DNA from 3 places in the Nakamurella multipartita DSM 44233 genome. Region 2 is predicted to be linked to each of the others. Evidence: riboswitches for the same ligand, from Rfam matches in the RefSeq annotation. Region 2 holds a riboswitch; each other region holds the start of a gene.
What was found. Region 2 has a riboswitch for S-adenosylmethionine ahead of NAMU_RS03895 (aminotransferase class V-fold PLP-dependent enzyme). Riboswitches for the same ligand answer to the same signal wherever they lie in the genome.

Region 1: it holds a riboswitch for S-adenosylmethionine, as region 2 does, so the genes downstream of both, NAMU_RS21470 (aminotransferase-like domain-containing protein) here and NAMU_RS03895 (aminotransferase class V-fold PLP-dependent enzyme) in region 2, are expected to answer to the same signal.
Region 3: it holds a riboswitch for S-adenosylmethionine, as region 2 does, so the genes downstream of both, thrC (threonine synthase) here and NAMU_RS03895 (aminotransferase class V-fold PLP-dependent enzyme) in region 2, are expected to answer to the same signal.

Annotation. Positions count from the first base shown of each region.
Region 1 covers NC_013235.1:4,810,492-4,820,582, forward strand. Annotated here, with positions in the region: gene NAMU_RS21455 (MFS transporter) at 1-75, opposite strand, end outside; gene NAMU_RS21460 (ArsR/SmtB family transcription factor) at 194-595, shown strand; gene NAMU_RS21465 (hypothetical protein) at 782-2,536, shown strand; SAM riboswitch class IV at 2,702-2,811, shown strand; gene NAMU_RS21470 (aminotransferase-like domain-containing protein) at 3,125-4,270, shown strand; gene NAMU_RS21475 (DUF1349 domain-containing protein) at 4,380-4,961, shown strand; gene NAMU_RS29510 (TraR/DksA family transcriptional regulator) at 4,958-5,311, shown strand; gene NAMU_RS21485 (LLM class flavin-dependent oxidoreductase) at 5,335-6,360, opposite strand; gene NAMU_RS21490 (NADP-dependent oxidoreductase) at 6,380-7,285, opposite strand; gene NAMU_RS21495 (glutamate--cysteine ligase) at 7,450-8,592, shown strand; gene NAMU_RS21500 (IS1182-like element ISNml3 family transposase) at 8,656-10,091, shown strand, end outside.
Region 2 covers NC_013235.1:857,223-867,313, forward strand. Annotated here, with positions in the region: gene NAMU_RS03865 (AAA family ATPase) at 1-1,164, shown strand, start outside; gene NAMU_RS03870 (VWA domain-containing protein) at 1,173-2,711, shown strand; gene NAMU_RS30210 (energy-coupling factor ABC transporter permease) at 2,698-3,414, shown strand; gene NAMU_RS30215 (PDGLE domain-containing protein) at 3,411-3,734, shown strand; gene cbiQ (cobalt ECF transporter T component CbiQ) at 3,740-4,525, shown strand; gene NAMU_RS03890 (energy-coupling factor ABC transporter ATP-binding protein) at 4,522-5,256, shown strand; gene NAMU_RS03895 (aminotransferase class V-fold PLP-dependent enzyme) at 5,302-6,756, opposite strand; SAM riboswitch class IV at 6,801-6,915, opposite strand; gene NAMU_RS03900 (pyridoxamine 5'-phosphate oxidase family protein) at 7,012-7,998, opposite strand; gene NAMU_RS03905 (hemerythrin domain-containing protein) at 8,131-8,862, shown strand; gene NAMU_RS03910 (hypothetical protein) at 8,875-9,531, opposite strand; gene NAMU_RS03915 (hypothetical protein) at 9,489-10,091, opposite strand, start outside.
Region 3 covers NC_013235.1:1,707,939-1,718,029, reverse strand. Annotated here, with positions in the region: gene NAMU_RS07775 (RNA polymerase sigma factor) at 59-1,348, opposite strand; gene NAMU_RS07770 (YciI family protein) at 1,401-1,757, opposite strand; gene NAMU_RS07765 (dihydrofolate reductase family protein) at 1,811-2,539, opposite strand; gene NAMU_RS07760 (lipase family alpha/beta hydrolase) at 2,645-3,568, shown strand; gene rpsT (30S ribosomal protein S20) at 3,710-3,970, shown strand; gene holA (DNA polymerase III subunit delta) at 4,003-4,992, opposite strand; SAM riboswitch class I at 5,125-5,265, shown strand; gene thrC (threonine synthase) at 5,279-6,568, shown strand; gene NAMU_RS07740 (glutamyl-tRNA reductase) at 6,666-7,958, opposite strand; gene hemE (uroporphyrinogen decarboxylase) at 8,096-9,214, shown strand; gene NAMU_RS07730 (protoporphyrinogen/coproporphyrinogen oxidase) at 9,262-10,091, shown strand, end outside.

The DNA of each region.
Region 1 (10,091 bases), 2.1 Mb from region 2:
CGCGGCCACCACCCAGAAGCCCGCAGTCCGCGACAGGGTGGGGACCGCGCCGGAAAGGCCGGTGCGCTCCCCCACTCGCTGTGATGTGGCCGGCAATCCTGTCATTGTGGCTCCGATCCGCTTACTGTTCGAGTTGTATCGAACGGTTGCAACCGCGCCATCCCGATGATTGTTCCAAGAAAGTCGAACTGTTATGTCCACCGCCGCGCGGGCCCTGCCCCACCCGGATCTGGTCGACGTCGACCTGCCGCAGGTGCTGTTCGCTCTGAGCGACCCGACCCGGCTGCACCTGGTCCGGGAACTCGACGCCCAGGGACCGCTGTCGGTCGCCCAGTGCCAGGCGGCCGGAGGCGACGTCCCCAAGTCGACGTTCTCGCACCACCTGCGCACCCTGCGCGAGGCCGGGCTGATCTGGAGCATTCCGGACGGCCGGCGGCGGACCATCGAACTGCGCCGGGACGACGTCGACCATCGCTTCCCCGGGCTGCTGGCCGCGGTGCTGGCCACCGGCCGGGGCGGCGCGACCGCGCCGGATCTTCCCGACTTGACGCCTGCGCCGTCGCGCTCGGCGAGTACGGTGCGAGCGACCAGCTGACAGGCCGACCTACCTACCCTCCGGACCCTAAGCTCACGGCGAGAAATTGCGTCGCCGGGGCGACCAGACGCTCCCTTCCCTCGACGGCGGGGCCCAGCGCCGGCCCGGTCACCAGCTCTTGACTCGTCGCCTGCGTCCCGGAATCTCGACGGCGCTGCGGTCATCAGCGGCTCCTACGATGCCCGGGTGACCGGATACGAGTACGACTTGGGCCGCTACCACCGGGAGATCGGCACGGACAGCGCGGAGGCGGCGGCCTGGTTCGACCGCGGATTGATCTGGTCCTATGCCTTCAACCACGAGGAAGCGGTGGTCTGCTTTGAACGCGCCGCGGCCGCCCACCCGGCCTGCGCCATGGCGCAGTGGGGCATCGCCTACGCCCTCGGGCCGAATTACAACAAGCCGTGGGAGTTTTTCGACGAGGACGACCTGGACCGCACCCTCGTGCGCACCCACCGAGCGGTGCAGCGGGCCCAGGAGCTGGCCGGGCGGGCCCTCCCGGTGGAGCGCGCCCTGATCGGCGCCCTGGCTCACCGGTATCCCGATGCCCACCTCGGCCCCGACCCGGCGGCCCCCACCGCGGTGTGGAACGCCGACTACGCCCAGGCGATGTCTCTGGTCTATCGGGACTTCGCCGACGATCCGGACGTCGCCGCTCTCTACGCCGATGCGCTGATGAACCTGACCCCGTGGCAGCTGTGGGACCTGCGCACCGGTGAGCCGGCTCCGGGATCCCGCGCCGACGAGGCCCAGCTCGTGCTCGACCGGGCCCTGGCCCGGCCCGACGGGTGGCAGCATCCGGGCCTGCTGCACCTGCACATTCACCTGGTGGAGATGTCAGCGACGCCCGAGCGCGGGCTGGCGCTGGCCGACCTGCTCCCCGACCTGGTGCCCGACGCCGGGCACCTGCAGCACATGCCGTCCCATCTGCAGGTGCTGTGCGGGGACTACCGGGGCGCGATCACCGCGAACAGCCGCGGCATCGCGGCCGACGCGAAGTTCCTGGCCAGATCGGGCCCGATGAACTTCTACACGCTGTATCGCGCCCACAACCATCACTTCCGCATCTACGCCGCCATGCTGTCGGGCCGGTCCCGGGTCGCCCTGGAGACCGCCGAACAATTGGAGCAGTGCATTCCAACGGAGCTGCTGCGGGTTCCGTCCCCACCCATGGCCGACTGGCTCGAGGGATTCCTGGCCATGCGGGTGCACGTGCTGATCCGGTTCGGTCGGTGGCCGGACATCCTGGCCCTCCCACTGCCGGACGACCGGGATCTGTATTGCGTGACGACCGCGATGACGCACTACGCCCGGGGCGTCGCCCTCGCCGCCACCGGGCACGTCGAGCGGGCCGGAGTCGAGAGAGTCCGCATGCAGGCGGCGGTCGCCCGGGTGCCGCCCGAGCGCATGCTGTTCAACAACACCTGCCGCGACATCCTGGGCGTAGCCTCCTCCCTGCTGGACGGCGAGATCAACTACCGGGCGGGTCATCTCGATCAAGCGTTCGCCGACCTGCGCCGGGCGATCGACCTGGAGGATGCCCTGCCCTTCGATGAGCCCTGGGGATGGATGCAGCCGACCCGGCACGCCTACGGCGCGCTGCTGCTCGAGCAGGGCCACGTGGCCCGGGCCCTGGATGTCTACACCGCCGACCTCGGCATCGACGACACCCTGCCGCGCGCCCTGCAGCACCCCGGCAACGTCTGGAGTTTGCACGGCCTGCACGAATGTCTGACCCGGCTCGGCCGGGACGCCGAGGCCCGGCTCGTCGCCCACCAGCTGCGCCTGGCCGCCGCGGTGGCCGACGTGCCGATCCAGGCTTCCTGCTTCTGCCGGCTGTCCACGGTGGAGCCGCTCCGCCAGGAGCCCGCGGATCTCGAGTCCCCCGGACGCGACAGCGGCTCGGAGCGGTCCGACCACGGGTGCTGCAGCCCATCGTGATCACTGCGGCACCGACCGCCGTGGCCGATCGCACAACCGCCCTGAGCGTCGCGAGGAGTGCTGCGGCGCAGGCTGATCGGTGCCACCATGCCGGGACGATGATCAGCTGGCCGTGGAGAGCCGCCGCGTTGACACCTCGGCGAGAGGCTGGCTACAGTCCCCATCGGTGACCAGACGCAGCGTCAAGCCCTGACTTGCTGCTCGGCAACCCTCACGTCGCAAGACCGGGTGCCCCAGGTGATCACTCGATCCGGTCCTCCGGATCAGCACGACGACCCTCGGGTCGACACCGACGGAGAGCATCGTGAACGCAGCGCAGGTGGGCCCGACCTTCCGGGCGACCAAGCGCCGGCACGTTGATCTGGCCCTGGTCGCCAGTTCCGGCTGTCGTCTCTGACGTTCAGCCCCCATCCTCCGCAGCGACGCATCGACCCACCGGATGTCCCGACCCGGCGCCGGTCGGCTCCTGTCGCACCCCTGTCGACCTGAAGGTGCCCCATGACAACCATTACCCAGACCCGCACGGCCACCGCCACATCCCCCGCCGAGACTTCGACACTTCCCCCGATCAGCCGACTCTCCCGCCGGTTGAGCGAACCTCGGGGGTTCGGCGACCAGACGCTGATCGTTCCCCGGCCCGACGCGATCCGGCTGCTGGGCGGCATTCCCGCACCGGAGGCGCTGCCGGTGCCCGACATCGCCCGTGTCTCAACAGAACTCTGGACCGATCCGGCGGCCGCGACTGCGGCGCTGCAGTACTCGTCGGCGACCGGCTTCACCGGCCTGCGGGAGTGGATCGCCCGGCGTGAGGGCGTCGATCCGGCGCGGGTCGTCATCACTAACGGGGGCCTGCACGGGCTGTCGCTGGCCGTGCTGACCGTGGTCGAGCGCGGCGCCACGGTCGCCGTCGACGACCCGATCTTCCCGCTGTTCCTGCGGGTGCTGGAACTGGCCACCGATGCGGTGCTGCCCATCCCGGTGGACGGTGACGGGCTGGACGTCGAGGCCCTGGCCGCGCGGCTGGCCGCCGGAGAGCGGATCGGCGCCGTCTACACCGTCCCCGACTTCCACAACCCGTCCCAGGGCACGCTGACCACCGACGGCCGGCGCGCGCTGGTCGCCCTGGCCGAGCAGTACGGGTTCTACCTGCTGATCGACAACCCCTACCGGGAGCTCCGTTTCGCCGGCGACGACCAGGGTCTGCGGCCGTTCCACGAGTCCGACCGGGCGATCGTGGTGAACACGTTCACCAAGACCCTCGGTCCGGGGTGGCGGGTCGGCTGGCTGGTCCTGCCCGAGCAGCTGGTGCCCCCCGTCATCCGGTTGCGCAACCGGCTCGACGGCCACTCCTCCACGGTCACCCAGACGCTCATCGAGCACCTGGTGCTGACCGACGACGGCTGGTTCGACCGGGTGCTGGCACCGGCCCGCGCGCTCTACGCGGAACGGGCTTTCGCGCTCGTCGACGCGCTCGAGGCGGAGCTGCCGGGGGCGTTCCGGACCGTCCGCCCGGAGGGCGGGTTGTTCCTGTGGCCGCGGCTGACCGATGACCGCGTCGATGCCGCCGCCCTGGCCGACCGGGCGGCCGCCCACGGCGTGCTCTACCAGCAAGGTGAGTTCTTCGCCTCCGGACCGGATCGGTGGGAGGCCTCCCGGCACCTGCGGTTGGCCTATGGCGATCGCACCCCCGAGGAGTTGCGCGAAGCCGTGCGCAGACTGGCCGCGGCCTTCTAGCGTGGAGGGGGTCAGTAGCCAGTGGGCCAGTGGCCAGTGGGTCGTCGTGGGTACAGTCCCCTGACGGTCGTGGCCGACCGATGGCCCGGCAGCGGTGGAGGTGGTCCGGATGGCCCAGGTGCCCTGGTCCGCGGGTCGGTGGACGCACGCGCCGGCCGCCGTGGTCGAGCGCGACGGCGACCTGCTGGTCACGGCCGTCGAGGGCAGTGACGCCTGGCGGGTGGCGTCCTACGGGTTCGTCCACGACAGCGAACACGCCCTGGTCGTGCCGTTCGCCAACGGTTCGGCCATGGAGGTGGAATTCACCGCCGTCTTCCGCGAACAGTTCGATCAGGCCGGCCTTTTCGTCTCCGTCTCGGAGCAGCGGTGGATCAAGGCCGGGCTCGAGTATGCCGACGGCGCGGTTCAGCTCGGGGCGGTGGTGACCGACGGTGTCTCGGATTGGTCGTTGGCCCCGGTCCCGGACTGGGCCGACCGGCGCGTCACCGTCCGCGCCAGCCGTGACGGCGATGCCATCACCCTGCGGGCCGGGGTGAGCGGCGGGCCGCCACAGCTGGTCCGGCTCATTCCGTTCCCGCCGGACCTGGCGGCCGCGGCCGGACCGTTCGTCTGCGCACCCACGCGGGCCGGCCTGCAGGTGCCGCTGCACAGCTGGCGGGTGACCGAGCCGGACGACGGGCTGCACCCGTGACCGCCGCCGATGCGGACGGCCGGCAGGTGCTCGAACAGTTGCGGGTGCGGCTGACGGCCGAGCTGGAGGCGCACCACCGGGCGCTGCTGGAGATCCGGCGGCTGCGCGCCGACCGATCGGATGACGACGAGCACGACCCCGAAGGCTCGCCACTGTCCGGTGAGTGGTTCCGGATCGACGGCATGCACCGGGCGGCCCAGCAGCGCGTGCGCGATGTCGACGAGGCCCTGGCTGCCCTCGACGCCGGGCGCTACGGCATCTGTGAACGCTGCGGCTGCGCCATTGCCGCCGGGCGGCTGGCGGCGCTGCCCACCGCGACCCGTTGTGTGTCCTGTGCCGGCCGGCGGTGACCGGCCGGTTCCCTCGCTCCGGCTCAGGCGGCCGGGCGCCAGCCCAGGGCCGGCCCCAGCCTGGTGGCGATATCGGTGAGGATCTGCACGTAGTCGGCCGGTTCGAACGAGAACGGCAGGGCGAAGGCCACCTCGTCGACCTCCCGGAAACCGGCGTGCGCGAACAGCTGCTCGGCGATCTGGGCACTGCTGCCGATCAGATCCCGGGCGAACAGCATGCCGCGGGGGCCCTGCGGGCCGGCTGTCCTCGGCGTCCGCGCCTGCACGTACGCCTCGTACTTGGCCCGCTGCTCGGCGGTCGCCGAATCGGTCGGGATGACGACCAGGCCCTGGGACACCCGCGCGGACGGCCCGGCCGGGTGGGCCGCCCGGAAGGCCACGATCTGCTCGCGCTGGATCTCGGCAAAGTCGGTGGCACCTCCGGGTTCGGCGAAGACCACGCTGCTGGACAGCAGGTTCATCACGTGCTCACCCGCCCACCGGGCCGAGCGCAAACTGCCCGCCCCGTACCACATCCGGGCCCGCAGTCCGGGTGAGTACGGCTGCACCCGGTCGGAGAACTCCTCGAAACCCTGCCGGCCGGCAAAGGTGGACGCGGTGCGGCCCTCGACGAACGCCAACAGCCGCTCCACCCGGGTGTAGCTGAAATCCTCGACCTCGGCGGTGTCCGGGTACAGGGCCGCCTTCAGGTGCTCGTACTGCATCGGGGGCCCGACGCTGATGCCCGGGTTGATGCGCCCACCGGAGAGCAGATCCACCGTGGCCAGATCTTCGGCCAGCCGCAACGGGTTCTCCCAGCCCAGTGGCGTCACCGCCGTGCCCAGCTCGATCTGGCTGGTGCGCTGACCGGCTGCGGCCATCATCGCGATCGGCGAGGAGATGCCGTACTGCAGATGCCGATGGCGCAGCCACGCGCTGTCGAACCCCAGTTGCTCACCGAGCTCGATGACCTCCAGGGTGGCCCGGTGCCCGGCCGCCGGATCGGCCGGGTCGAACAGACCGATGGTCAGAAATCCCAGACGGCGCAGGGGTTGACCGGGGACCGGCACGGTTGTCTCCTCTTGACGGTCAGGACTCGGGAATCAGCACCAGTTTGCCGCGAACGTGCCCGCTCTGGCTGATCTGGTGCGCTTCGGCGGCCCGGCTGAACGGGAACGTCTGCACCTTGATCACCAGCGCGCCGTTCTCCAGCAGCGCGGCGGTCTCCGCCAGCGCCTGCCCGGCGGTGGCCGCGCGTCCCGTGGTGAGCTGGATGCCCGAGTCACCGGCGTCGAACCGGGCGATCGTGACCACCTGAGCCGGTTCGCGGACCAGGCTCAGCAGGTCGGCCACCGGGGTCTTGCCGGCGACGTCGAACACCGCGTCGACCCCGTCGGGGGCCACGGCCCGGACGCGATCGGCCACGCCCGCGCCGTACTCGACGGCGGTGGCGCCGATCTCGCGCAGGTAGTCCTGATTGTCCGGCCCGGCCGTGGCGATCACGGTCGCCCCGCGGGCCACCGCGATCTGCACCGCGACCGCACCGACGCCGCCTGCCCCGCCGTCGACGAGCACGGTGCTGCCCGCGGTCACACCGACCAGGTCGAAGGCCCGGATGGACGTCTCGGCCGCCACCCCCGCGGCCGCGGCGACGGCCCAGTCGACCGACGCGGGCTTGCGCGCGTAGACCTCGAGCAGAGCCTGGTCGGCCGCCGTCGCCGATCCCAGCCCGAAGACATCGTCGCCGACCGCGACATCGTCGACGCCTTCCCCGATCTCGTCGACCACGCCGGAGGCGTCGAAGCCGACGATCCCGGGGCTGGTCAACGGCTTGCCCTGGGCCATGTACCCGGCCCGCAGCTTCCAGTCCAACGGATTCACGCTGGAGGCCCGCACCTGGACCCGCACCTGGCCGGGACCCGGATGCACCTCGGGCGCCTGTCCGACGCCGAGCACCTCGGGACCGCCGTATTCCTGGAACTGAACCGCACGCATGGGGTTTCCTTTCTCGGGAGGCCCGAACGGCCACCGATCAGACGCCTGGACCGGCGCCGAGCCAGTGACAGCGGCAACGCATCTCTCGATGGGATATTCCCGGCCCGTCCCCCAAGTGCCCGGGCCGCGCGCACCGGGGTCGAGCGGGCTGACAGGATCGGACGATGGGCACCATCGACTTCGCGCCGTCCGAGCGGTCCCGGCTCGGCATCGAATGGGAGATCGCCTGCGTCGACCGGCGCAGCGGGGAGCTGTCCCCGGCGGCACCGGAACTGCTGTCCCGGCTCGGCCCGGCGAGCGCCTTTCCCCACGTGACCGGCGAGCTGTTGACCAACACGGTCGAGATCGTCAGCGCGCCGCACCGCCGGGCCGGCGATGCGGTGGACGATCTGACCCGGATGGTCGACACGGTCTATCACCTGGCCGAACCGCTGGGCGTGCAGCTGATCTCCTCGGGGACCCACCCGTTCAGCCAGTGGTTCCAGCAGCAGGTGACCCCCGGAAACGACCGGTACGCCACGCTGATCGACCGCACGCGCTGGTGGGGCCGGCAGATGATGATCTGGGGTGTCCACGTGCACGTCGCGGTGGACGATCGGGACAAGGTGCTGCCGATCATCGACGGGCTGCTGACCTACCTGCCGCACTTCCAGGCGTTGAGCGCGTCCAGCCCGTTCTGGTCCGGCGAGACCACCGGGTACGCCTCCAACCGGGCGCTGATGTTCCAGCAACTGCCGACCGCGGGCCTGCCCCCGCAGCTTGCCGACTGGGCGCAGTACGAGTCACTGGTCGACGACCTCACGCATACCGGCGTCATCGACGTGCTGTCCGAGCTGCGCTGGGACATCCGACCGTCGCCAAAATGGGGCACGATCGAGGTACGCACGTTCGACGGCATCTCCACGGCCCGCGAGATCGGTGCGATCGCCGCGCTCACCCAATGCCTGGTCGAGTACTTTTCCCGGGAACTCGACGCCGGGCGGACCGTGCCCACCCTGCAGCCCTGGTTCGTCCGGGAGAACAAGTGGCGGGCGGCCCGCTACGGCATGGACGCGATCATCATCCAGAACGCGGCCGGCGACGAGCGTCTGGTCACCGAGGACCTGCACGAACTGGTGCCGCGCCTGGAGCCGGTCGCGGCCGACCTGGGCTGCCCCCAGGAACTGCAGGACATCCTGCAGATCGCGGACCACGGCGCCAGCTACCAGCGCCAGCTCCGCGTCGCCCAGGCCCATCACGGCAGCCTCAAGGCCGTGGCCTCCTCGCTGGTCCGTGAGCTCCGGGAGGGGCGGCCGACCACGCACTAGGACGCTCCTGAATTATCCGTATGTCGGCCCCTGTTGATCTTGTGGGTTCGGGATGATCTTGGTGTGCAGGGTCGGTCGCGGGATCAGCGTGAGTTGTTGGATGCCGAGTCGGTAGTCGGTGGGCTGCTCAAGCCGGGCAGCGTGTTCGCGTTTCTGGCCGCGCACCGTCGGGAGGTGTTCCCGGACGGCATGTTCGCGGATCTGTTTCCGTCGGGTCGGGGCCGCCCGTCAGTGCCGGCCGACGTGATGGCGTCGGTGATTGTGCTGCAGGCTCTGCACGGCCTGTCCGACGCGGACACGGTGGACTCGGTGACGTTCGATCTGCGGTGGAAGGCAGCGTGCGGGTTACCGGTGACCGCTGCGGCGTTCCATGCCACGACATTGACGTACTGGCGGCGTCGGCTGGCCGCTTCGCAGTCGCCGAACCGGATCTTCGACGCGGTCCGCCAGGTCGTGGACCAGACCGGGGTGCTGGCTGGAAAGAGCAGGCGAGCGTTGGATTCCACGATCCTGGACGACGCGGTCGCCACCCAGGACACGGTCACCCAGTTGATCGCGGCGATCCGCCGGGTCCGCCGCGAGGTACCCGGCGCCGCCGAGGTCGTCGGCGAGCACTGCTCGGCTCACGACTATGACGACCCGGGCAAACCGGCGATCGCCTGGAACGATCAGCAGGCCCGCGAGGCCCTTGTCGATGCGCTGGTCACCGACGCGCATCGGGTGCTGGGACACCTGCCCGACCAGGAGCTCGGACCGAAGGCGGCGGACGCGGTCGCCCTCTTGGCGTTGGTCGCCGGGCAGGACGTGGAACCGGTCGAGGGCTCGGACGGCACCGACGGACGGTGGCGGATCGCGCAGCGGGTCGCCCCGGACCGGGTGATCTCCACCGTGGACCCGGAGGCGCGGCACGCCCACAAGACCGTCCACCGGCGGCAGGACGGGTTCAAGGCACACATCGCGGTCGAACCCGACACCGGTCTGGTCACCGCCTGCGCGGTGACCATGGCCAGCGGACGCGGCAACAGCGACGCCGAGGTTGGACCCACCTTGCTGGCACAGGAGACCGAAAAGCTGCACGTGCTGGCCGATTCGGCGTACGGATCGGGATCCGCGCGGGCCGAACTGGACCATGCCGGGCACATCGCGTTGATCAAGCCGTTCCCGCTGCGGTCGGCCGTGCCGGGCGGGTTCACCCTGGACGACTTCACCGTCGACCCCGAGGCCAGGACGGCCACCTGCCCGAACGGGGTGACCCGGTCGATCACCGCGCAATGGTCCGTCACCTTCGGAGCGGCTTGCCGCGGCTGCCCGCTCCGGGCCCAATGCACGACCAGCGACGCCGGTCGATCGCTGAAGCTGACCGAGTACGAAAGCCTGCTCAGGGCGGCCCGTCGACAAGCGGAAACCGAGGACTTCCAACAGGTCTACCGACGGCACCGGCCGATGGTCGAACGATCGATCTCCTGGCTGGTCCGCGGCAACCGCAAAGTCCGCTACCG
Region 2 (10,091 bases):
ACCACGGTGTTCCTGATGATGCAGCTGGACCGCCCGGCGTTGCTCGAGGGGCCGGCCGGTGTGGGCAAGACCGAGCTGGCCAAGGCGATCAGCCTGATCACCGGGCGCCGGCTGGTGCGCCTGCAGTGCTACGAGGGGCAGGACGAGACCAAGGCCCTGTACGACTGGGACTACGGCAAGCAGCTGCTCTACACCCAGCTGCTGCGCGACAAGATCGGTGAGATCGTCGCCGAGGCAAGTGATCTGGAATCAGCGGTGGACCTGCTGGCCAAGCACGACTCGGTGTTCTTCTCCGAGCGGTTCCTGGCGCCGCGACCGCTGTTCGAGGCCATCCACGGGCAGGAACCGGCCGTCCTGCTGATCGACGAGGTCGATCGGGCGGACGAGGCCCTGGAGGCGGTGCTGCTGGAGACCCTGGGCGAGTACCAGATCTCCATCCCCGAGTTGGGCACGTTCGCGGCCGGAACGGCGCCGCTGGTCCTGCTCACCTCCAACAACACCCGGGATCTGTCGGCCGCGCTCAAGCGCCGCTGCCTGCATCTGTTCCTGGACTACCCGGACGCCGACCGGGAGCTGGAGATCCTGCGCAGCAAGGAGACCGGGCTGTCCGACGCGCTGGCCACCCAGTTGGTGCAGGTGGTCCGCGGCCTGCGGGAACTGGAACTGCGTAAGGCGCCCAGCATCTCCGAGACCATCGACTGGGCCCGCACGCTGGCCGTGCTGGGGGCGCAGGAACTGGACGCGACGATCCTGGCCGACACCGTGTCCGTCGTGGTCAAGTACGAGCGCGACCACGCCCGGGCGATCAAGGCGCTGCCGAAGCTGGTCGACCCCAACGCGGTGGTACCCGAGCACCGGCCCGAGCACGGTCACGGCCACTCGCACGCGCACGGCGGTCATTCGCACAGTCATGCGGACGGCGACCACGAGCACAGCCACGACGACCACGGGCCCAGCCACCCCCACGATTCCGACGAGGTCGGCGTGGCCCGGCGGGCCGAGAAGGACAAGCCCGGCCGGCACGGGCCGGGCCACTACGGAACACCGCCGTACGCGGCCGACGGCGAGGACCTGGTGCCCGAGCCGGTGCCCGTGGCCACGGTCACCGCCGACCGGGGCAAGCGTTCCTTCGCGGCCGGCCTCGGCCGTCGCCGCGCCCTGTAGGACCGGCCATGCAGGAGACCATCCACCGGTTCGTCCGGTTCCTCCGGCTGGCCGGGGTCCGGGTCTCGGTGGCCGAGGTGGTCGACGCGGTCACCGCCGCCACTCAGCCGGGCGTGCTGGCCGACCGGGAGACGCTGCGCGGGGCGCTGCTGGTGACGCTGATCAAGGACCGGCGGGATCGGGAGAGCTTCGAGACCGTCTTCGACGCCTTCTTCTCCCTGCAGCCGGTCTGGACCGCCGAGCCGGACACCCATTCGCACGCGCACGACGACCTGGTCGACGAGGGTGCGCTGAAGAATTTCACGCTGACCGAGGAGCCCTCCCAGACGCCGGGTTTCGGCCACAGTCACGACAAGCCCAAGGACATCCGCCGGTACTTCGACCCGAAGGACATGGCCCAGCAGTACAACCTGCACCAGGAGGCCGACAAGGTGGACCTGGCCGCCCTGAGCGACGAGATGGTGCTCTCGGCCGACCGCCCGACCACCGATTCGGCCGCCCCGCGGGTGCAGATCGAGACCAGCCACCTGCATGGCGCGACGATGCCGCACGAGCTGACCACGGCGACCGGAGCCAAGCTGGACACCAACCTGTCCGTCGCCGAGGAGGCGGCCTTGATGGACTGGCTGGCCGCCGGCGAGGACCCCGAGCTGCCGCCCGAGGTGCTGGCCCAGTTGCGGACCCAGGTGGCCGGCATCCTGGACAAGCTGCCGGAGATGCTGCGCAAGCACCTGGCCGCTTTCGCCGCGCTGCGCGAGCAGGCCGTCGAGGGCGCCGAACCGGCCCGGCAGGCCGCGGTGCAGGCGATCTCGGAGGCCGACCGGGCCCGGCTGGAGGAGACGCTGCGCGAGCTGGTCCGGTCGATGAGCGGCGCGCTGACCCACCGCCGTCGCCCGGGCGCGCGGGGCAAGATCGACTCGGCCCGCACCATGCGGCAGAGCATGCGGTACGAGGGCATCCCGTTCCGCCCGGTGTCGGTGGTCCGGGCCCAGGACCGGCCCCGGCTGGTCATTCTCGCCGATGTCAGCCTGTCGGTCCGGCTGAGCACCCGCTTCACCCTGCAGGTCGTGCACGGCCTGCAGCGGCTGGTGCCGCGGGTGCGCACGTTCGCCTTCGTCGACCAGGTCGCCGAGGTGACCGACGTGTTCGCCGACCATGGCGTCGAGGACGCGCTCGGCCTGCTGATGGGCGGCGACATCCTCGACGTGGACGCCAATTCCGACTACGGCCAGGTGTTGGTCAGCTTCCTGGAGCAGTACGGCAGCGAGATCAACCGGCGCACCACGGTGCTCATCCTGGGTGACGGCCGCGGCAACGGCAAGGACCCCCATCCCGAGGCCCTGGAGGAGCTGTCCCGGCGGGCCCGGGAGGTGATCTGGCTGACCCCCGAGGCGCGGTACTCCTGGGTGCTGGCCGGATCCGACATGCCGGTCTACGAATCGCTGTGCAGCCGGGTCGAGGTCGTGCCCGATCTGGCCTCCCTGGACCGGGTGGCCCAGAAGTACGCCGGAGCGAACGCCAAAGGAGGCGTCCATGCATATTCCTGACGGTTTCATCAACGCACCGGTCTCGCTGGCCGGCGGGGTCATCGCGGCCGGGCTGATCGTCGTCTCGGTGCGCAAGGCCGCGGCCGATCTGGATGACCGGCAGGTGCCGCTGGCCGGCCTGGTGGCAGCCTTCATCTTCGCCCTGCAGATGCTCAACTTCCCGGTCGCCGGCGGCACCAGCGGGCACCTGCTCGGCGGCTGCCTGGCCGCCGTGCTGGTCGGGCCGTGGGTCGGCAGCCTGGCCATGTCGGTGGTGTTCATCGTCCAGGCGCTGGTGTTCGCCGACGGTGGCCTGACCGCGCTCGGCCTGAACATCATCCTGATGGGCTACACCACCTGTTTTGGTGGCTACGGCATCTTCCTGCTCATCCGGAAGCTGCTGCCCGCCAAGCGCTCCGCCGTGGTCACCGCGTCCGCGGTCGCCGCCTGGTGCGGCGTGGTGCTGGCCAGCGTCGTGTTCGTCGGCTACTACGCGCTCGGCGGGCAGGGGGGTGCCCCGCTGGGCACGGTCGCGGTGGCGATGATCGGGGTGCACATGCTGATCGGGATCGGCGAGGCCATCATCACCGGGCTGACCGTGGGCGCGGTCCTGGCGACCCGACCCGATCTGGTCTACGGTGCCCGGGATCTGCGACCGGCGCTGCTGGTCGGCACGGTCGATCCCACCGGCCCCGCGGCGAGCACCCGGGGATCGTCCGCATGAGCCGCCGGTCGCTCACCTGGTTCGTGCTGCCGGGTGTCGGGATCGCCTTGATCCTGGCCTTTTTCGTCAGCCCGCTGGCCAGTTCCGCACCGGACGGGCTGGAACGGGTGGCCATCGACCAGGGCTTCGAGGCCCAGGCCACCGCCCACGCCATGGCCGACGCGCCGCTGGCCGACTACGGAGTGGCCGGAGTGCAGACGCCCTGGTTGTCCACCGGGCTGTCCGGGGTCATCGGCGTCCTGCTGTGCTTCGTGCTGGCCGGCGGGGTCGGGTTGGCCATCCGTCGAGCCCGTCGCCGCACGGCGACGCCGGCAGGGTGATCCCGGTGGCCGACGAGGTGGCGCACCGCCACGTGTTTTTCGTGCACGCCGACTCCGGGGTGCACCGGCTGGCGCCGGAGTGCAAACTCGTCGCCACCGTGCTGTTCGTGTTCGCGGTGGTCGCCACCCCGCGGGCGGCGGTCTGGGCGTTCGTCGCGGACGGGCTGATCCTGGTGCTGATCGCGGTCACCGCGCGGGTGCCGCTGGGCCGGTGGGTCCGCCGGCTGGTGATCGAGGTGCCATTCCTGGCCTTCGCCGTGTTCCTGCCACTGGTCGGCGGGGGTCCGTTCGTCCAGGTCGGATTCCTGAGCCTGTCCGAACCGGGACTGTGGGGGGCCTGGAACATCGTGGTCAAGGGCACCCTCGGGGTGGCCGCCACCTCGTTGCTGACCGCGACCACCACCGTGCCGGAGCTGCTGCACGCGCTGGAACGCCTGCGGGTGCCCAGACCGGTCGTCGGGATCGCCGGGTTCATGGTTCGCTACGGCGAGGTGCTGGCCGACGACCTGCGCCGGATGCGGATCGCGCGGCAGTCCCGCGGGGACGATCCGCGGTGGTTGTGGCAGGTCATGGGCATCGCCCGGACCGCGGGCACCCTGTTCGTCCGGGCCTACGAGCGCGGTGAGCGCGTCTACATCGCCATGCTGGCCCGCGGGTACGGCCTCGGACCCGACCGGCCGGCGACGGCGGGTGCGGACGCGGCGCCGGCCCGCCGGGCCTGGGTCGCCGCGCTGACCGCGCCGGTGGCCGCGGGCCTGATCTGTGCCGTCGCGGTCCGGGCGGCGGCATGACCGGGAGGCTCGAGGTGCGGGATCTGGCCTTCGCCTATCCCGACGGCCGGCAGGTGCTGTTCGGGGTGAACCTCACGGTCACGCCGGGGGAGCGGGTCGCCATCCTGGGTCCTAACGGCGCCGGCAAGACCACCCTGGTGCTGCACCTGAACGGCACGCTGCTGGCCGGCGCCGGCACGGTCCGGGTGGACGGGGTGAGTGCGGCCAAGAACTCCCTGCGGGAGATCCGGCGGCGGGTCGGCATCGTGTTCCAGGATCCCGACGATCAGCTCTTCTCGCCCACCGTCCGCGACGACGTCGCGTTCGGTCCCCGCAATCTGGGCTACCGGGGAGCCGAGCTGGACCGTCGGGTGCAGGCCGCGCTACAGGCCGTGGGCATGACGCCGTTCGCCGACCGGGCACCGCACCACCTCAGTTTCGGCCAGCGTCGCCGGGTCGCCGCCGCCACCGTGCTGGCCATGGACCCGACCGTGCTGGTCCTGGACGAGCCATCGTCGAACCTGGACCCGTTGGCCCGTCGCGAGTTCGCCGACATCGTGCTCACCCTCGGGCTGTCCACGGTGATCGTCACCCACGACCTGCTGTACGCGCTGCAGCTGTGCCCGCGGTCGGTGATCCTGAACGGCGGGCGGATCGTCGCCGACGGCCCGACCCGCGACATCCTGGCCGACGAGGCGTTGCTGGCGGCCCACCGGCTGGAACTGCCGGTCGGCTGCGCCCTACCGGGCTGACCGGCCGCCGATCAGCCCGGCGGCGGCCGGAACAGCCCGAGCGTCCTACCGCTGCCAGGGGGCGATGATCGGCAGCTCGCGGCCGTCCACCGCCGGCACCGGCCGGCCGTCGCGCACCACGTAGCGCAACCGCGGGCCGCGCTCAGCGATCGACTCGACCGCCTGCACCAGCCGCTGCACGTGCTCGGTGGTGGTGCCCAGCCCGACCGAAGCGCGCAGAGCCTGGCCGTTCTCGGCGTCGGCGCAGCCGGCCGCGCCGAGCAGCTTGCGCACCAGCGGGTGGGCGCAGAACGCGCCGTCGCGCACGCCGATGCCGTGCTCGGCGGACAGGGCGGCGGCGACCACCGCGGGCTTCTGCCCGGCGATGGTGAAGGTGGCCACGCCGATGCTGTCGGCCCGGTCGCCGAACAGCGAGTGCACGGTCACCCCGGGAATGCCGGCCAGGCCGCGGCGCAGCGTCTCGGTCAGTGCGGTCTCGGCCTGGGCCAAGGCTTCTCGATCGGCGGTGGCCAGCACGTGGCAGGCGGTGGCCAGGGCCACGGTGCCGGGCACGTTGGGTGACCCGGCCTCGTGCCGGTCGGGCAGCGGCTTGTAGTCGGTGGCGTCGTCCCGGACCGATGCGGTGGCGCCGCCGCCGATCAGGTACGGCGGGGCCGCGGCCAGCCAGTCGGCCCGGCCGATCAGCGCGCCCGTTCCGTACGGGGCGTAGAGCTTGTGCCCGGACAGCGCGACGTAGTCGACGCCGAGGTCGGTGATCGAGAACGGGCGGTGCGGGGCGAGCTGCGCGGCGTCCAGGGCGGTGCGGGCTCCTCGGGAGCGGGCGACCCGGGCCAGCTCGGCGACCGGCCACACCTCGCCGGTCACGTTGGACGCGCCGGTGATCACCAGCAGGGCCGGCCCGGGGGCGCGCCGGCGCAGGGCCTGGTCGACCAGGGCGACGGCGTGCGCGGGGGAATCGGGGGCGGGCAGCCGGACCACCCGGCGGTCGCGACCCGGGGCCCGCTCGGCCGACCAGGGCAGCAGCGCGGCGTGGTGCTCGGTCTCGAAGACCACGACGGTGGTCCGGGCCGGCAGGCAGTGCGCGAGCAGGTTGAACGAATCGGTGGTGTGCCGGGTGAAGATCACCGCGTCGTCGGCCCGCCCGCCGACGAAGCTGCGGATCGGCTCCCGGGAGCCCTCGTACAGGCTGGTGCAGACCTTGGAGTGCCAGCCGGCCCCGCGGTGCACGCTGGCGTACCGCTCCAGCAGCTCGTCCACGGTGTCGCGAACCACCCGCAGCGCCGGCGCGGAGGCGCCGTGGTCGAGATTGGCGTACTCGGCGGTGCCGCCGGTGGCCAGCGGCACCCGGGCGTGCGCGCCGACCAGGTCCAGGCCCGGGGCGTGCGGGTGGGTCACCGGGCCGCGACGGGCCGGCCGGACCGCCGCGGGAAGCTCCGTGGTCCAAGGGTTGTCGCCGGCCAGCGCGGCCGCCAGATCAGGTCGTTCGAGTGCGATGGTCACGATGGTCCACCCCTACGGTCCGTGGGACCACCAGGAAGACCGGAGGCCCGCGCTTGCCGAGCGCACCTCGCGCACGGCCAGGTCCTCACCCGGGGCACCCCACCGCGGTTGGAGGGTTGCCGGCCAGCAAGCCGGGGCTATCTGCTGGCACTCATGACCTTGGACGTGGACGTTAGCAGACGCCTGGGCGCCGCGCTACGACCTGGATCACACCGGCGGCACCGGTCCGGGACGGCCCCCCGCGCCGACCGAGGCCTACTGGGCGCCGGGCTGCTCGCACGCCCGGTGGGCCGCCCAGTCGATCGCCGGCCGGTCCAGCCCGCGCCGCTGCAGGTAGCGGTTCGCGGTCCGGCGGGCCCGAATCACCACTCGCGCCATCTCCACCGCGTTGGCCGGGAACATCGTCGGCAGCATCCGGTCGGGCCGGAACATCCAGGTGCCGGCCCCGGATCGGACCAGCTGACCCACCGCCCCGATCTGGCGCTGGTTCCACAGCAGGTCGTCGTGCCGGTGCAGCAGCACCGACGCCGGCCCGGCGGTGAGCGCGGGGCCCGGGTCGTCGACCAGAAAGGCGCCCGACCCGGGTGCGGGGGTGAGCCGAACCCGCCGCAACACCGGCAACTCGCCGTCGGCGGCGGTGCCCAGCACGGCGCCGGAGAATCCGGGCAGTTCCTGCGCGAGCCGGGCCCAGGCGCCCCCGTCGGCCGGCGTGGCGACGGCCGCGCCGCCCATCGGCCGCCGGTCCGCCGCGGGCGCCGTGCTGACCTCCACCGGGGTCACCGTGATCACCAGCCGCAGGTAGTACCAGTCGAAGAGCCGGCGGCTGAACCGGTTGGCGCCGTAGGTGCGGGACGCGGGTTGCCGCTGGGCCAGGCGCTGCCAGTAGCGCTCGAGTCCGGTGGTGCCGGGATGGATCTGTTCCGGGCACCCGGCCGTCCCGCGGACCAGGATCTGCGGCAGATCGGTGCGCCCGGTCCCGGTCGGATCGGAGAACAGCAGGGCCACCCGGGGGTCGCGACGGATGTTGAACGCCTTCTGCGGGAACGAGATCGAGGTGGTCAGCACGATCCGGTCGGTGGCCGGGTCCCAGTCGAAGACGGCCGGCCAGGCGATCGGGACGCCGTTGCGGGACAGAGTGGCCAGCTCGCAGGTGCGGTACTGGTCGATGGCGGTCCGGATGTCGATCCGGCGATCGGCCGGACGGGTGGTCGGGACGGCGGGGGTGACGGTCAGGTCGGTCATGGCGCCGAGTGTGGACGGAGGCGCTGAAGGACCACTGAAAGCCGGCCGAACCCCGGGTCAAGTCCACCTCAAGTGCCGGCCAAGGCTCCGGGCGCACGGTGGGCCGACCACCACCGACCCCAGGAGCGCCCGATGCCCACGTCCTGCCCGCCCGTTCCCCAGATCCGGCTCCCGGGTCAGGCCGCCGCGCCCGCCGGTCCGTGCGACCTGACCCCGATGTACCTGATGCACCATGCGTTTCGCCGCGACCTGCGCCGGTTCGGGGCCGCGGTGGCGACGACGGCGGTGGACGAGCGCGACACCTGGCGCGCGCTGCAGGGCCGTTGGCGCCGGTTCGCCCGCATCCTGCACCACCATCACGCCGGTGAGGATGAGCTCCTGTGGCCGCTGCTCCTGTCCCGTGTCGACGCCGCCGGCGACCCGGATGGTCGGGCCGTGCTGCTGGCCATGGAGGCCGAGCATGCGGAGATCGATCCGCTGCTGGCCGGCTGCGCCACCGGGCTCGATCGGCTGGCCGCCGGGGCGGGTGAGGACACCCGGGCAGCGTTGGCGGTGCGGGTGGCCGCCACCGCCGAGCGCCTCGGACATCATCTGGGCCATGAGGAGTCGGCGGCCATGACGCTGCTCCAGGCGCACGTGACGCCGGCGGAATGGCACGGGATGGACGCCGGCTTCGCCGCGCACTATTCGGCGCGGGACAAGCTCTTCGCCGTGTCCTGGGTCCTCGACGGGTTGCCGCCGGACGTCCGGCGTTCCGTCCTGCGCACGTTTCCCGGCCTGCTCGCGCTGGCCTGGCGGGTGGCGCTGCGGCCCGCCCACGCGCGCCGCGAACGGCGCATCTTCGGCTCCGGATCGGCTCGGTGACCGAGCTGCCGGTCAGAAGCCGTACCGGGCGCGCAGATCGGCGAGCCAGTCGGCCACCACCGGGGCCGGCCAGCTGGCGCACAACCGCGCGGCGTCGTCGGCGTGCCGGCGGGCCACATCGATCTCGCCGACCGCGGCGGCCGCCGCCGCCAGGAAGGCATCGATCGGTCCCAACGGCGGGCCCGTCCCGGCCGCGGCGGTCCGGCCGGCCCAGGGCAGCATCAGCGGATACAGCCGGCCGGCCAGCTCGGGCCGCCCCACCACCAGGGCGGCCTCGGCCAGGATCGCGAAATCAAAAGGCGCGGCGAAGCTGTCGGCATCCAGCGACACCGGGCGCCGGTCCAGCATGGCCGCGGCCGGCGCCAGCCGGCCGCTGCGGATCAGGCCGATCAACACCCCGGTGTCGGTGTCGGTCGCGGTCGCCTCGGTCAGCCCGCGGAACAGCTCCAGAGTGACCTCGGGCTCACCACGCCACAAGGCAATGGTGGCCCGCGCGGCCGTCACGGCCTCGGTGCGGAACGGGAAGGTGGCCAGTGCGGCCTGCCGCAGGTTGTCGGCCAGCAGGGCATCGGCCTGCTCGAACCGGCCCTCCAGTGCCAGCCACGCGGACTGGTAGGCCCCCAGCATCACCTGCAGCATGCGCAGGCCGTGCCGGTCGGCGTGCTCCATCGCCTCGGCGGCGGGATCCGGCGCTCGGCGATCCGTCCGGCCTCACCGGCGTGGACGGCTCGCCAGAACAGACCGACCCCCGCACCGTCGGGATCACCGGCGGCGCGGGCACACTCGATGGACTCCTCGGTCAGGGCGGTCCGCCGATCCAGGGTGGACGGTCCCATGACGGCCAGGCTCAGCGTGCGGCAGGCGAACGACTGCAACCGTGGTTCGCCGAGCCGGCGGGCCATGGCGAAACCACGTTCGGCGTGGGCCACCCGCTCCGCGGGGTGCCCGTCACCGCCCGGCGCCGTCCAGAACAGTTCCCGGGACAGGGCCAAGAACACCCGGCAGCGCAGGGGTGAGTCCCCCTCCGGCAGATCGCGGGCGGCGGTGCGCAGGGCATCGACGGTGACCGGGTGCTGCGCCCCCTCGGGCACGTTGGACCACAGCCCGCCCTCGGCGGCCGCGATCCCGGCCAGCGCGATCCGCTCGACATCACCGAGCCGGCGGGCGATCTCGATGGCCTCGGTGGTGGCGGCCCGCTGCCCTTCGTTGTCCGCGGCGGCCCGGCAGGC
Region 3 (10,091 bases), 850 kb from region 2:
TCCCACGGCCGGGCCCCGAGTCCGGCAATCACCGGCCCACCGGGGTCCCCGGCCGCCTTCAGTGGCCGGTCAGCTCGCGCTGCTTGCGGCGCAGGAAGGCCCGTTCGGCCTCGTTCTCGGTCATGCCCAGGGCCTGTTCGTAGGCGGCCGCGGCGTCCTGCGGCCGGTCGAGCCGGCGCAGCAGATCGGCCCGGGCGACGTGCCACGGGTGGTATCCGGCCAGGTCCAGGGGTTCGACCAGGGCCAGCCCGACCGCCGGACCGTCCAGCTCGGCGACCGCGACCGCCCGGTTCAGCTCGACGATCGGTGACGGGTGCACCCGGCGCAGCTGGTCGTACAGCGCGACGATCTGGCCCCAGTCGGTGTCCGCGGCGGTCGGCGCGTCGGTGTGCACCGCGTTGATCGCGGCCAGCAGCTGGTACTGGCCGGGTCGGTTGCGGCGCAGGCACTCGCGGACCAGCTCGTGCCCCTGCCCGATCAGGTCCCGGGACCAGGCCGTCCGGTCCTGCTCGTCCAGCGGCACCAGCACCCCGCCGGCCACCCGGGTGGCCCGCCGGGCCTGGGTGAGCAGCATCAGCGCGAGCAGCCCGGCGACCTCGGGTTCGTCGGGGAGCAGGCCGCGGACCACCCGGGTGAGCCGGATCGCCTCGGCGCACAGGTCGTCGCGCACCGGCTGGTCGCCGGAGCTGGCCAGATAGCCCTCGTTGAAGATCAGGTAGAGCACCGCCAGCACACCGGCCAGCCGGGCCGGCAGGTCCTCCGCCTGCGGCACCCGGTACGGGATGCCGGCCGTCTTGATCTTGCGCTTGGCCCGGGTCAGCCGCTGGGCCATGGTCGGCTCCGGGACCAGGAACGCCTGCGCGATCTCGGTGCTGGTCAGCCCGCCGAGCAGGCGCAGGGTGAGCGCGACCCGCGCCTCCGGGGCCAGCGCCGGGTGGCAGCAGGTGAAGATCAGCCGGAGCCGGTCGTCGGTGATCACGCCGACCTCCTCCTCCTGCCGGTCGCGCTCGGCGATCGGGTCGTGCTGGGTCAGGGTCTGGGCGCTGGCCTGCCGGTGCCGAGCGTCCCGGGTGGACTCACGACGGATCCGGTCGATGGCCCGGTTGGTGGCCGTGGTGGTGAGCCAGCCGCCGGGATTGGCCGGCAGGCCCTGCTCGGGCCAGGTCTGCAGCGCGACGACCAGCGCGTCGCCGAGCGCTTCCTCGGCCAGGTCGATGTCGCTGAAGCGACGGATCAGGGTGGCGACCAGCCGTCCGTGCTCGGCCCGGAACACCTGCTCGATGCTCCGGGCCGGGACGGAACCGATGCGCGGGGCGGTGTCGATGCGCGGAGCGGGGTCGTCGGGCATGCCCCCATTTCACCCGACGATCGCCCGCCCGGACGAAGACCGCCGGTGGCGGCTAGGCCTCGCCCTGGAAGGGGCGGACCTCGACCCGGCCCTCGCAGGCGGCCGAGCCCTTGCGGGCCCATTCCAGGGCCTCGTCCAGGTCGGCGGCCTGGATCACCCAGAAGCCGCCCAGGTACTCCTTGGTCTCGGAGAACGGTCCGTCGGTGATGACCGCCTCGGCGCCGCGGGCGTCGACCACGGTGGCCGATTCGATGTCTTCCAGGCCGCCGGCGAACACCCAGGCGCCGGCCTGCCGGACCTGCTCGTTGAACGCGTCGACCTGCTGGAACATCCGCTGCATGTCCTGCTCGGTGATGGCGGCGACCTCGGCCGGGGACTCGTGGTGGACGGAGAGCATGTACTGCTTCATGGTGGGCTCCTGTGGGTTACGGGGTGATCGTGCGGGATGGGTTCGGGGCGTGCTCAGGCCGGGACGGTGGCGCTCACCTCCGTCCCGTCGGCCTCGAGGTCGGTGGTGCCGTCGGCGGTGAGGTCACCGCTGGTGAACGCGGTCGGCTCGAGAACCAGGTGGGTCAGGCCGCCCGCAGTGGCCGTCCGCGACACCGTCCGGAAGGCCGTCGGCCGGCTGTGCTCGTCGAACAGGCGCTTGCCCTGGCCGACGACCACCGGGAACACCAGCAGCCGGTAGGTGTCGACCAGCCCGGCGTTGTGCAGGGTCTGCGCGAGCTGCCAGCTGCCATGTACCTGCAGTTCCCGGCCGGGCTGCTGCTTGATCGCCCGGACCTGCTCGACCACGTCGCCGCGGATCACGGTGGTCGGACCCCAGGCCGCCTGCTCGTCGGTGAGCGTGTCGGAGACCAGGTACTTGGGGAAGGTGTTCAGCACGCGGGCCACCAGCTCCTCCTGGTTCGGGTAGGCGCTCCAGTACGGCCGCATCATGTCGAAGGTGGTCCGCCCGAGCAGCACGGCGTCGGCGTGGGCGAACCATTCCTCGTCGACGATCCGACCGAACTCCTCGTCCAGGTGCGGGACCAGCCAGCCGCCCCGGGTGAAACCTCCGGTGGTGTCCTCCTGCGGGGCGCCGGGGCCCTGCATGACGCCGTCGAGGCTGACGAAGATGTTCAGGCTGAGCTTCATCGGTGACTCCTTGCGGTCCGGGTGGGTGACCGGCTCGATCACCCCTTGCACCATGACCACGAACGACCACCGCGCCGGACGACAGCCGGGCCGACTTTTCTTCCGACTTTTTCTTCCGACTTTCTCCGGGGACCCCGGCCGGCTCTACGGTGGCAGGCGATGAGGCGCACTGTTCGGGCCGGCCGACCGGCATCGGTGCTGGTCGGGCTGTTGTTGGCGGTCGGCGCCTGCTCCGCCGCCGGCGCGCCGACCGACCCGGCCACCACCGCCGTCCCGACCACCGCTGTCCCGACCACCGCTGCCCCGACCCCCTCGTCGTCGGTGCCGACCCTGGCACCGACTGCGTCCCCGTCCCGGATCCGGTCCCCCCTTCCCGATGTGCACGTCCCCGGAGTGAACGACCCGTCCTGCCGGTCGGCGGAGCGGCCGGTGGTGCTGCTGCCCGGCACGTTCTCCACGGTGCAGAGCAATTTCACCGCCCTGGCCGCGGCGCTGCAGGCCGGCGGGCGCTGCGTCTACGGCCTGAACTACTCCCTGGCCGGCGTCGCCCCGGTCCGTGACTCGGCGAGCGCCGCGGCCGGCTTCGTCCAGGACGTCCGCGCCGCGACCGGGGCCGATCAAGTCGACGTGGTCGGGTTCTCCCAGGGTGGGTTGGTGCTGCGGACCGCGCTGCGGCTGGACGGTCTGGCCCCGGCGGTGGCCAGCGCGGTGCTGATCGCGCCGTCGTTCCACGGCTCGACCGCGGACCTGCTCACCGGGGTGCCGGCGGCCGCCTGTCCGGCCTGCGCGGATCAGACCGCCGGCTCGGCCCTGCTGACCGAGCTGGACGCCGGCGGCGACCTGGACGGGCAGGTGCGCTACGCGACCATTTCCAGCCGGGACGACACCGTGGTGACGCCGGTGGACGGGCAGTCGCCGGTTGGGCCGGCCGACCGGGTCCGGTCGCTGGTCATCCAGGACCGATGCCCCCGGGCGACGGTCTCGCACCTGGACCTGCCCGCCGACCCGGGGGTGGTCGGCTGGGTGGGCGCCGCGCTGGACAGCGACGGCCGGCCCGAGCCGACCGCGTATCGTTGCCCCTGATCGCTACGGGAAGATCAGCTCGGGTTTGTGACCGGCTTGTGGCGGCTGGTAAAGTGGACCGCCGTGTGTGCCCGACGGCGTCACACCCACGATCGACGAACGTGTCGGTCACTCCCAACGACGAAACGAAGGCATTCCGGCGTGGCCAACATCAAGTCCCAGATCAAGCGCAACCGCACCAACGAAGCTGCGCGACTGCGCAACAAGTCGGTCAAGTCGTCGCTGAAGACGGCCGTGCGCAAGGTGCGGACCGCAGCCGAGGCCGGCGACAAGACGGCGGCCGAGGTCGAGCTCAAGGCCGCCTGCCGCAGCCTGGACAAGGCCGCCTCCAAGGGCGTCATCCACGCGAACCAGGCCGCCAACCGCAAGTCGGCGCTGACCCAGCTGGTCAACCAGGTCTGATCCACCGCTTCCGGCGCCGGTGACCGAGCGGGTCACCGGCGCTTTCGTGCTGCCACCAGATCGATCACCGCGCGCTCCAACGCGTACTCGACATCGACCGCCGCGCCTTTGACCGCGGCGTTCAGCTCGGCCACGATCGCCATGCCGCCGACCAACCCGTCGGTCGACCAGCCGCGGGCCATCCCCCGGGCTCGATCGACCTTCCACGGCGGCATGCCCAGCGCGGAGGCGATCGCGTAGGAATTGCCGCCCTTGGCCCCGGACACCTTGGCCACCGTCCGGACGCCATCGGCCAGCGCATCGGCGACCAGCACGGGCGCCACCCCGACCCCCAGCGCCCAGCGCAGCGACTCCAGCGCGCCGGCCAGGTCACCGGACATCGTGGCGTCGGACACGGTGAACCCGGTGACCTCGGCCCGGCCCCGGTGATAGCGGCGGACCGCCTGCTCGTCGACGGTGCCGCCGGTGTCGGCCACCAGCTGGTCGGCCGCCGCGGCCAGCTCCCGCAGATCCGAGCCGACCGCCTCGACCAGCGCGGTCACCGCGGCCGGGTTGGTGGTGCCGCCGGCCCGCCGGATCTCGGCCCGGACGAAGTCGATCCGCTCGTTGAGCCGGGTGATCTTGTTGCAGGTCACCACGGTGGCCCCGGCCTTGGTCAGGGCCTCGCCGATGGCCTTGTTGCGGGCGCCGCCGGCGTGCTGGACGACCAGCCACACCCCCTCGACCGGGTCCTTGGTGTACCCGATCAGCGCGGCGGCCAGGTCCTTGCCGGCCTCGTGCGCGCCGCGGATGACCACCACCCGGGGTTCGGCGAACAGGCTCGGCGCGACCAGGTCGGAGAACTCCCCCACGGTGAGCCCGGCGGCGACGCCGTCGCGGCGTTCGGCGCCCGCCTCGATCCGGCGGGCCGCGGCCGTCGCCCGGGAAATCGCCCGGTCGACCAGCAGCTGCTCGTCACCGGTGAGAAGCACCAGCGGGGTCAGCTCACCCGACCCGGATCCCGTCTGCGCCATGCCCGACATGGTGCCAGGGGGCTGTGACACCGGCCGCCGCACCGCCGATCGACGACCCCCGGCCAGTCGTCGCGGCCGGCCGTCGCGACCGGTCGGCGGCCTCGGGAGATGCGTTACGATTGCCGGACAACTGAAGAACCCACCTCATCCAGAGGGGCAGAGGGACACGGCCCGATGAAGCCCCGGCAACCACTGTTGATGATCGTCATCTCCTGACCGCGCGTCCGGGGCCGATCGACAGCAGGTGCCACTTCCGTCCCGCTTCGGCGGGGAAGATGAGCAGAAAGGCCTCGTCATGACCTCTGTGCTGTCCACCCCCGGGTCCGCCGGTTCCGCCTCCGCGCCCGGCATCGATCTGGGTCCCGCCGTCGCGCTGTCCTGTCGCGAGTGCGGCAACCGCGTCGAACTGGGCCCGTACTACGCGTGTATGGAGTGTTTCGGGCCGCTCGAGGTGGCCTACGAGTTCACCTTGCGCGGCGACGCCCTCAAGCAGCGGATCGAGTCCGGTCCGGCGAACATCTGGCGGTACGCCGACCTGTTGCCGGTGCCGGCCGACGTCGCACAGACCCCGAACATGAACCCGGGCAACACCAAGCTGATCCGGGCCGACAACCTGGCCAAGGAGCTGGGCATGCGCCGGCTCTGGGTCAAGGACGACTCCGGGAACCCGACCCACTCGTTCAAGGACCGCGTCGTCGCCGTCGCGCTGGCCGCGGCCCGCAAGCTCGGCTTCACCGTGCTGGCCTGCCCGAGCACCGGCAACCTGGCCAACGCGGTCGCCGCGGCCGCCGCCCGGGCCGGCATCCGGTCCGTCGTGCTGATCCCGGCCAATCTGGAGCAGCAGAAGATCCTGACCACCGCCGCCTACGGCGGCACCCTGGTCGCGGTCGACGGCAACTACGACGACATCAACCGGCTGGCCGGCGAGATCGCCGCCGAGCAGGAGGACTGGGCGTTCGTCAACGTCAACGTCCGGCCCTACTACGCCGAGGGCTCCAAGACCCTGGGCTTCGAGGTCGCCGAGCAGCTCGGCTGGCGGCTGCCCGAGCAGGTCGTCATCCCCATCGCCTCCGGCGCGCAGCTGGTCAAGGTGGACAAGGGCTTCACCGAGCTGGGCGAGCTGGGCCTGGTCGAACCCACGCCGTACAAGGTGTTCGGTGCCCAGGCGACCGGCTGCTCGCCGGTGTCCGAGGCGTTCAAGCAGGGCTGGGACGTGGTCAAGCCGGTCCGGCCGGACACCATCGCCAAGTCGCTGGCCATCGGCAACCCGGCGGACGGCCCGTACGTGCTGGACGTGACCCGGCGCACCGGCGGGGCGATCGAGGACGTCAGCGACGACGAGGTGATCGCCGGCATCAAGCTGCTGGCCCGCACCGAGGGCATCTTCGGCGAGACCGCCGGCGGCGTCACCATCGCCACCCTGCGCAAGCTGCTGGCCAGCGGCCAGCTCGACCCCGAGGCCGAGACCGTGGTGTTCAACACCGGTGACGGCCTCAAGACGCTGGACGCGATCGCCGGCGAGGTCGGGCCGACCGCGACGATCAAGCCGACCCTGGGTGCGTTCGAGGCGGCCGGACTGGCCTGACCCCGGTGCGGGCGGTTCGTCGTCGTTCGTCGTCGACGGGCCGCCCGGCTCGGAGTGCTCGGCTGGTGCGCTCTGCTGGTGCGCGGTGCTGGTGGGCTCAGCTGGTGCGCAGGGCGGCGACCGGGTGCGCCGCGGTCTCCGATTCGGTGATGTCGATGCCGAACAGCGTGTGCAGGGCCTGGACGTAACCGGCGCCGTCACCGGTGCGGGCCAGTTCCTGGGCGCGCAGCGTCGGGGTGTGCAGCAGGGCCTGGGTCACCCGGTGCAGGGCCCGCTCCACGTCCGCGGCCACGTCGGCCGGGTACTTGGCCCGCAGCCGGTCCAGTTCCTTCTCCACCGTGCCGGTGACGTGCTGGCGCAACGCGACCACGGCCGGATCCAACCGCCGGATGGCCATCCGCTCCTCGAAGGCGGCGACGCCGGCGATGACGATGTCCTGGGCGGAGACGACAGCGTCCAGGTGGGCCGGATCGACCTGCTGCTGCACCGAATGCAGGTCCACCACACGCACCCCGGGCACTGCCCGGGCCGGTCCGGCGACATGCGGGTGCAGGGCCAGGTCGATGATCGGCAACGGCCGCGACCGGGCGGCGACCGCGGCGGCCAGCATGGCCTCGTCGAGCATCCCGGCGGACTGCCCGCTGCAGGCCACCACGAGGTCGACCTGGGCCATGGTCGCGACCAGGTCGGCGGCGGACACGGCGGTGGCGGCGTGCCGGTCGGCGAAGGTGTCGGCGCGGCCGCTGGGCGAATGCACGAGCAGCTGGGTGACCCCGCGGGTGCGCAGCTCGGCGGCGACGACCCGCGCGTAGGCGCCGGTGCCGATGATCAGCGCGGTCTGCGCGCCCGGCCCGCCCGGGCCGACGCCGGTGATGTCCAGGGCGACCGAGGCGACCGACCGGCCGGCCGCGCCCAGCCCGGTTTCGGTGGCGACCTGCTTGGCCACCCGGGCCGCGGTCTGGAACAGCTGGTTGATGGGGGGCGAGACGGTGCCGGCGGCCTGCGCCTCGCGCAGCGCCCGGGCGATCTGCCCGGCGATCTCCACCTCGCCGACGACCATCGAGTCCAGCCCGGAGGCCACGGTGAACAGATGGGCCACCGCGGGCGCGCCCACCCGGACCTTGAGCATGGCCGCGACCTCGACCGCGTCCAGCCCGGTCACCTGGGCCAGCTGGGCGGCGACGCCCTCGATCGCGTCGTGGAACCGGGCGGCGTCCAGGTAGATCTCGAGCCGGTTGCAGGTCGAGACGACGACGGCGCCGTCGATCGGCATGTCCGGTTGGCGGGCCAGCTCGCCGACGGCCCGGCTGAGCAGCGTCGGGTGCATGGCGAGCCGGTCCAACTGCGTCAGCTCGAGGTCGTGATGGCTGGCGCCAAGAACCATGAGCATGATCCGGAATGCTACCGGTGGGACCGTCCGGCCCGGTACGAAGGCAAGCCTCACCTAGCTTTGCCGACCCGGTCTGACCAGGACTTTTGTCCGGAGCCGGGCACCGCGCCGGCCGGCCGGGTGGCCGAGGTGACACGATGGCAGGGATGACTGCTTCCGAGACCGCCACCGGGACCGCCGCCGGCCCGATGGGTGACGCGCTCCCCCCGACCCATCCGCTGGTCGACGGCCGCACCGCCGGGGCGCCGCTGCTGGCCGCCTACCGGGGTACCCGGCCGGCCCACCGGCCCGTCTGGTTCATGCGCCAGGCCGGCCGGTCGCTGCCCGAGTACCGCGAGGTCCGCCGGGGCATCGGCATGCTCGAGTCCTGCCTGATGCCCGAGCTGGCCGCGGAGATCACCCTGCAGCCCGTGCGCCGGCACGGCGTGGACGCGGCGATCCTGTTCAGCGACATCGTGGTGCCGCTCAAGCTGGCCGGGATCGACGTGCAGATCGTGGCCGGGACCGGCCCGGTGGTGGCCGCCCCGATCCGCACCGCCGCCGACGTCGCCGCGTTGCCGACGCTGGATCCCGACGCCCTGGCGCCGGTGGCGGCCGAGGCCGCCGGCGTGGTCGCCGAGCTCGGGTCGACGCCGCTGATCGGCTTCGCCGGGGCCCCGTTCACCCTGGCCTCCTACCTGGTCGAGGGCGGGCCCAGCCGCGATCACCGGCTGACCAAGACCCTGATGCACGCCGAGCCGCAGGTCTGGCACGCGCTGCTGACCTGGGTGGCCGGGGTGACCGGCGCGTTCCTGCGGGCCCAGATCCTGGCCGGCGCCTCGGCGGTGCAGGTCTTCGACTCCTGGGCGGGCGCGTTGAGCCGGCCCGACTACGAGCGGTTCGTCGCCCCGCACTCGGCGGCCGTGTTCGCCGCGGTGGCCGACCTGCCGGTGCCGCGGGTGCATTTCGGCGTCGGCACCGGCGAGCTGCTCACCGCCATGCGCGACGTCGGCGCCGACGTCGTCGGCATCGACCACCGGATCCCGCTGGACGAGGCCAGCGACCGGTTGGGCGGCGCGACGCCGGTGCAGGGCAACATCGACCCGGCCCTGCTGTTCGCCGGCCGTCAGGCCCTGCATGCGCACGCCGAGGATGTGATCCGGCGCGGCCGGGCCGCCCCCGGGCACGTGGTCAACCTGGGTCACGGCGTCCCGCCGGACACCGACCCGGACGTGCTCACCGAGCTGGTCGAGTTCGTGCATTCCCGGCCGGAATGAGCCCGCGGGATCCTGGGCCGGACCCCGCTTCCGGGCCGGAGGTGGTGGTGCTGGGCGCCGGCCTCGCCGGCCTGAGCGCCGCCCTGGATCTGGCCCGGGCCGGGCTGCGCCCGCTGGTCCTGGAGGCCGCGGCGCGGGCCGGCGGGGTCGTCTGCGCGCACACCGTGGGCGGGCTCGACCTGGACGCCGGCGCCGAATCGTTCGCGGTGGCCCGCCCGGCCACCGCCGCCCTGATCGACGAGCTGGGACTGACCGACCGGGTGCGCCAGCCCTCACCGGTGGGCGCCTGGGTCCGGCACGCCGGCGGCGCCGCGCCGCTGCCGGCCCTGGCGTTCCTGGGCATCCCAGGCCGACCCTTCGCCGCCGACGTGCGCCGGGTGATCGGGCTGCCGGGCGCCCTGCGGGCCGGCGCCGACCGGCTGCTCCCGGTTCGCGGGCCGGACCGCTCGCTGGGCGCCCTGGTCCGGACCCGGATGGGCCGGCGGGTGCTGGAACGGCTGGTCGAACCGGTGGCCGGCGGCGTCTACGCGGCCGACCCGGACGTCCTGGACATCGCCACCGTCGCCCCCGCCCTGCCCGCCGCCCTGGCCGAGGCCGGCTCGCTGGCCGGGGCCGCCCGGCAGCTGCGCGGCGCCGGCGGCCGGCCCGGGTCGGCGGTGGCCTCGCTCGAGGGTGGGCTGCACACCCTGGTGCCCGCGCTGGTCGCCGCGGTCACCGCGGCCGGCGGCACCGTGCGCACCGGGGTCCGGGTGACCGGACTGACCGGGCTGTCCGGGCTGACCGACGGCTGGCAGGTCCACACCGACGCCGGAACCGTGCCGGCCCGGCACGTCCTGCTGGCCCTGCCCGCCCCGGTGACCCGCGAGCTGATGCCCGA